2 regions of the Paenibacillus sp. NPDC058367 genome follow, and region 2 is predicted to be linked to the other one. Evidence: predicted binding sites of a transcription regulator. Region 2 holds the regulator's gene; the other holds the start of a gene.
What was found. Region 2 encodes Rex, which represses fermentation and respiration genes when NADH is low (regulators of the CRP and FNR family bind a similar motif). Its sites were predicted from a motif close to TTGTGAAATATTTCACAA; they were not measured.
Positions count from the first base shown of each region.

Region 1: ACFWMP_RS16075 (cytochrome ubiquinol oxidase subunit I) is a predicted target of Rex. The motif match lies at 1,596-1,613, and genes of this name have one in related genera.

Region 1 covers NZ_JBHXIZ010000002.1:1,117,626-1,121,052, reverse strand. The annotation lists gene ACFWMP_RS16085 (hypothetical protein) at 1-323, shown strand, start outside; gene ACFWMP_RS16080 (GNAT family N-acetyltransferase) at 386-1,237, shown strand; gene ACFWMP_RS16075 (cytochrome ubiquinol oxidase subunit I) at 1,778-3,142, shown strand; gene ACFWMP_RS16070 (cytochrome d ubiquinol oxidase subunit II) at 3,139-3,427, shown strand, end outside.
Region 2 covers NZ_JBHXIZ010000003.1:122,058-125,484, reverse strand. The annotation lists gene dinG (ATP-dependent DNA helicase DinG) at 1-1,140, shown strand, start outside; gene ACFWMP_RS17355 (redox-sensing transcriptional repressor Rex) at 1,272-1,925, shown strand; gene ACFWMP_RS17350 (amidohydrolase) at 1,912-3,213, shown strand; gene ACFWMP_RS17345 (cell wall elongation regulator TseB-like domain-containing protein) at 3,383-3,427, shown strand, end outside.

The DNA.
Region 1 (3,427 bases), on a different contig from region 2:
ATGAAATGATGGCGGCCATTTGGCTGAAGGCTATTGAAAACACCGACGGCACACGTACTGTATTATTACGTGGACATAACAAGTTTGAGTTTGGAGAGAGTCAGCCTTTATTTGAAGCAGGGATACCGGTGATTGGCTTCATTCCAATGCCCGACTATCTGCTCGTGGATAGTGAAGATAGAGAGATGGGCAAATTTGATGCAAAGCTCATGAATACACAAATTATATCGTTACTGAAGGCGGTCAAGATAGTGGACGGAACGGAGACGACTAAGCTTGGAAAGTCAGATGGGTATTCTTTTTTCTATGGCCGTACTAAATGATGAATTGGAGATTGGCTGATGATTAAGAACTTAGTACCAAAAGAAAAGGAGAAAAAAACTACATGTTGATCAAAAGTGTTAAGGATCTTGAATTACAAGAGTTTACAACTTGCTTTAACGAAGCCTTCTCCGATTATGTAATTCCATTTCATGTTTCTTCGGAGTATTTAGCTGATAAATTTGCAGGTGCGGGAGTAAATTATCAGATGTCGTTTGGTGCTTTTGATCAAGAGAAGCTGGTTGCATTTGTTATGCATGGCATCGGGGATCGTAACGGCGAAAGTACTGCATTTAATACTGGTACAGGAGTCGTTCCTTTATATAGAGGGAGACGGCTAGTCGAACAAATTTATCGTCATGCTCTTCCCATCCTTAAAGAAGCTCATATTCAAAAGTGTTTGCTTGAAGTGATTCAAACGAATGATAAAGCTATAAAAGCGTATACCGCCATAGGATTTCAAATTCATAGAGAATTGGCTTGTTTCAAGGGGCGTATTGATGTCACCCTTCCGGACGATCATAGACATACATTCATTACTATGGTTCGACTGGAAGAATTCGATTGGACATCGGTACATTCTTATTGGAATTTTGAACCTTCTTGGGAACAATCTGTTCATGCAATTTTACGAAATCCGCATTTATACGATGTGGTCACGATAAGGGAAGAGAATAAGATTTGTGGATACGCGGTAATAAAATCGGCCAACGGAGCAGTTGTACAGTTCGGTATTTTGCGAGAAGAAAGAAACCAGGGATTTGGGCGTTCCTTATTTCATTGGATGGGAGAGAGACATTCTATCATCACCGTCAATAATGTAGACAAAAGAGATACAAATTCTATACGTTTCCTTCAAAGTGTTGGTCTTGACGTATACATCGAGCAATATGAAATGGAGAAAGATTTGTCATGACGAAGATGACATTAGCTTTAATTCAAAAACACTGATGATTTGAGTCAGTGTTTTTTTTGTTGCAGAAGGGGGTATATATTAGAGGTTAAAATGAGGAAATATTGTTTTTTTCTAACATCGAAGTAGGAGGAGACTTGTGAAATCATATATACGCTATTGAATCAATAGCTCTTTTGGGTTCTTTTTATGTTATTCACTGAGTTGTCAGAAAGATTTGACCCTTTCTTGAACATTTAGGGATTAAGAGATATCTGTGATTGAATTACTTGCAATTTAAGATAAGATGATTTTAATCATTAGGTCACGTTATTAATTTGACTGCTCAGTATCAGGTAAATCAGGCTCGCCAACTCTTGCTTTGTGAAATTTTTCTCTTTTTACATAGCAAAGAACGAGGAACGTCATACTAAAACGAACAGGCAACGATGTCGCTGAGCCCTGCTAAACCTGATATTGAATGCAGCCCCAGAATTAGCCGGCCTAATCATAAGCATCAAGTTATGACGAAAAATGAACAGCGTTTGAAGGGAGCAGTAAAGAATGGCAATTGATACGGTGCTATGGAGCAGGCTGGTGACAGGCTTGACTCTCGGGTTCCACGTTATTTTTGCGACGATTGGCGTCGGTATACCGCTAATGATCGCTATTGCAGAGTTCATCGGGATCCGCAAAAAGGATCCCCATTATACACTTATGGCAAAGAGATGGTCTCGGGGATTTGTCATTTCTGTAGCGGTTGGTGTCGTGACCGGTACAGCCATATCACTACAATTAGCCCTGGTATGGCCGAATTTTATGAAACTGGCTGGGAATGTTATTGCACTTCCGTTATTCATGGAAGTGTTCGCGTTCTTTTTTGAGGCCATCTTCCTGGGCATTTATTTGTATACGTGGGATCGGTTTAAAAATCCGTATATCCATTGGCTGTTGACGATTCCGATTGTCGCCGGGGCAGGCATGTCTGCCGTTTTTATTACGACGGTGAACGGATTCATGAACCAGCCTGGAGGCTTTGTCATGGAAGCGGGCCAATTCACAGCGATTGACCCGGTGCAAGCGATGCTGAATACGGCGACCTTCTCCAAGGTGTTCCATGTATTAAGCTCGGCCTATTTGACAGGAGCTGCCTTGTTAGCCGGGATTGCAGCCTTTGCGATGCTGAGAAAAGGAGTGTCCGCATACCACAAAAAATCCTTGAATCTCATGATGGCGGTCGTTTTGCTGTTCAGCTTGCTGAACACATTAGCTGGTGATGTGTCCGCCAAGTTTTTGGCCGAGCATCAGCCAGAGAAGCTTGCAGCGGCAGAGTGGCATTTTGAGACGGGTAGCGGTGTGGACTTGGTTCTAATGGGATGGCTGAATGCAGAGCATGAAGTGATAGGGGCTCTTCATTTGCCGAAAGTGCTCAGCTTCCTGGCCTTTGGAGACTTTAATGCGGAGGTAACGGGGCTGGAGGAATTCCCCAAGGAAGAATGGCCACCGCTTCTTGTTCACTACCTGTTTGATTTAATGGCTGGAATCGGATTTGCTCTGCTCGCGATTTCGGTCCTGTACTTCCTGTTTGTGTTCTGGAAAAAACGCAATGTGCTTAACAAGTGGATGCTTGGCATCATCGCACTGATCGCACCGCTCGCTTTTCTAGCTGTAGAGCTGGGCTGGTTTTATGCAGAGGTTGGGCGACAGCCGTGGATTATCCGTGGATATATGCGTGTAGAGGAGGCTGCCACGACTTCACCGAATGTAAGAATTATATTCTTCGCCTTATTGCTCTTGTACATCGTACTCGGCAGTATGTGTGTAATCGTGCTAAGACGTTTGTTCAACAATAATCCGGCAGAAGTTGAGATGGAGAAATGGATGAAGGAACATCCTAATCAATCTGTGGAAAAGGGGGGCACTGAATGATGAGTTACGAAATAATTGGCATCTCGGTGCTCTGGCTGTTCTTGTACGGCTATTTAATTATAGCTTCCATTGATTTCGGAGCGGGATTCTTCGCCTTTTATGCCCGTTTGACGAAGCAGGATCATCTCATTAATCGTCTGATTTCCCGATATTTATCACCCGTATGGGAGATTACAAATGTATTTTTTATCTTTTTCTATATTGGCATCGTCGGATTTTTTCCGGACACAGCCTATTATTATGGCTCCGCGCTGCTTGTTCCGGGAAGTATTGCAGTTATTCTTC
Region 2 (3,427 bases):
ACCCGTAAACCGAAAGATTGGGATGAATTGGTTGCTTTAGAGAATACTATGAATCTGACATTAAGCGAAATTATCCGTAAAGGTGATAAAATGCTTAATGAGATGCGAGATCAAGAAGGTCAATCTTCCTCAGATAGCCTAGTTACCGATATTAGCGGCTTATTTAAGGATTTAGCTTCTATACGTGAGCAAGTACGGTTTTTTATGGGATTAAATGATGAGAATGTAGTATATTGGCTGGAGGCGAATGGAAATTATCGCAGTAAATCGCTACAGCTGTATGCCGTTCCTGTTGATGTTAGTACTCAGCTTAAGGAGCTGTTTTTCGACAAGAAGAAAAGTATCGTACTAACTTCGGCGACACTCTCTGTGGATAAATCTTTCCAGTTTATGATTGATAATCTCGGACTTAATGAAGCTGCGGAAGAGGGGCGTCTGATGACATCACTCCTGCCTTCTCCCTTTAAGTATCGGGAGCAGGCGCTGTTAGTTATTCCGCGGGATTTCCCAAGTGTGAAGGGGAGTGTAGGCGATGCCCGATTTGTCGATACACTCGTACAGTCACTAGCAGAAGCAGCTATTACAACACGTGGGCGGATGCTTGTCCTGTTTACTTCTTACAAGATGCTACGCCAGGTTTACGATCCTCTGAAAGAGGCTCTAGCCTCACAAGAGATCACGGTGTTAGGTCAAGGCGTGGAGGGGGGCAGTCGTAGCAAGCTGATCCGCCGTTTTCAGGACAGTGCAGCTTCTGTACTGTTAGGAACAAGCAGCTTTTGGGAGGGTGTAGATATTCCAGGTGAAGCATTAACATGCTTGGCCATCGTGAGACTCCCATTTCAACCGCCAAACCACCCCCTAGCGGAAGCGAAGTCTGAGTTATTACAAGCCCAGAAAAAGAATCCGTTCATGAAGTTGTCTGTTCCTCAGGCGGTTATTCGCTTCAAGCAAGGATTTGGGAGGCTGGTACGGACAGCGCAAGATCGGGGTATTGTTATTGTGTATGACACAAGGGTGATCGAATCTCACTATGGGAAGTATTTCCTCTATTCGTTGCCTGGCCCGAAAATGGAGCATATGCTTACGGATCAAATGGTTCCTCGTATAGCGGAGTGGTTGGAAGACGGAGGCGTTTCTTGAAAAGAACGTCATCGATCTTATTAATCTCTCTACAAGGAAGGGCGGTATAAGAATACCGCTCTTCCTTGAGACGAGGTGCAGATATTTCGATAGGATTTGAACAGAATATCACTTAAATTAGGAGGTAAATTATGAAATCGGATAAAATATCAGAAGCCGTTGTTCGCAGACTTCCTGTGTACTTGCGTTTCTTGAATGATCTCCAGAAACGTGAAATATTAACCGTTTCCTCACAAGAACTAGGACAAAAACTTGATTTGAATCCTGCTCAAATTCGTAAAGATTTAGCTTATTTTGGAGACTTTGGTAGAAAAGGTATCGGGTATGACGTAACTTATCTTATTGAAAAAATCCGTCATATTCTGAAGCTGGATCAACAATTGAATGTGGCTTTAGTAGGTGCCGGTAACCTTGGACATGCATTATCTAATTACAATGCTTATCTGAAAGATACTATGAAGATTACCGCTATATTTGACTCCTATGCACCTAAGGTAGGGCGGAAAATCAACTCTCTTACCGTTCAACCGATGGAGGAGCTTGGACAGACGGTTCGTGAGCAAGGTATTCGAATTGGGATCATTACTGTGCCTGATTCAGAAGCGCAGAATGTAGCAGATATTCTCATTGAGTCTGGCATTGAGGCGATTTTGAATTTTGCACCAGTGATTCTAAAAACACCATCGAATATCCGGGTTCATGCTGCCGATTTTACAACGGATTTGCAAAGCCTTGCTTATTATTTGAAAGACGGAAAGGAAGAAACCGGAAATGAAGAGCAGTAAAACGATTATTAAGGGCGGGCGTTTTCTTATTCCGGGAACGGATGAGCCGGTTCTGAATGGATATATGACTATTGAAGATGATTTGATCACTTACATAGGAAAAGAAGAGCCTTTAATGGAAGATGATGTGCAAGTTGTTGATGGCAGTCGTCTGCTGTTTATGCCAGGTCTGGTAAACACACATGGCCATGCGGCAATGTCATTGCTTCGTGGTTATGGAGATGATTTAGCACTTCAGGTGTGGCTTCAAGAGAAGATGTGGCCGATGGAAGCGAAATTCACTGGAGAAGATGTATACTGGGGAACCTCCTTGTCGGTACTGGAAATGCTAAAAGGTGGTACTACAACCTTCTTGGATATGTATGATCATATGGATCGAGTAGCAGAGGTAGTCGAATTATCAGGCATTCGTTCTGTACTGATGAGAGGCGTAATCGGATTATGCCCAGAGGAAGTACAAAATCACAAGCTTGCGGAAGCGATTTCTTTTGCACGAAATTGGCATGGTAAGGCTGATGGTAGAATTACGACGATGATCTCGCCACACGCCCCATATACTTGCCCACCGGACTTCTTTGTTAAGTTTGTTCAAGCGGCACATGATTTGGATTTACCGATGCATACCCATATGTCCGAGACCAAACGCGAAGTGGAGCAGAATGTGGTGGATTACGGACTTCGGCCTGTAGCGCATTTAGAGAAGCTTGGAATGTTCACACGTCCGTCTATTGTTGCACATGGCGTTCATTTGAATGATGAAGAGATCGAGATACTGGCTCGTCATGATGTAGGCGTGTCTCATAACCCAGGAAGTAATCTGAAACTGGCTAGTGGAGTGGCTCGGGTTACGGATCTTCTAAAGGCTGGTGTGAAGGTATCACTGGGTACAGATGGTGCGGCAAGCAATAATAACCTGGATATGTTTGAAGAGATGCGTCTTGCAGCCCTCATCCATAAAGGTGTAAGTGGTGATCCGACGGCTGTTCCAGCTCCGGAAGCGCTGCGTATAGCTACAGAGTATGGCGCAAAGTCTATCTTTTTAAATGATGTGGGTAGACTCGCTGTTGGCATGAAAGCGGACTTTATCGCGATTGATATAGACCAGCCGCATTTGCTACCACACACAGATCTGTTGTCTCATGCTGTATACTCTGCCAGTGCCAAGGATGTTGAGCATGTATGGGTGAATGGTAAACAGGTTGTAAAACATGGAGAATGTGTAACGCTAGATGAGGAAGCAATCCGTCGTAAGGCGCAAGAATCATTTGATGGACTGCTTAAACGGTAGTCTAAGATCATAACGAATAACTGAAAGGCTGTGACTTTCTGCGATTGCAAAGTTACAGCCTTTTGTGTTTCTGATAATTAGATCATTGAATTGGATATGAAACTTTGGATAAACACACAGGTGTGTTATATAATCAAAAAAGATATATTACTAGAAAGGGAGCTGTACCTTGAAGAAAAGGAAAAAATGGATCCTCCTGGGGTCAGTTCTGATT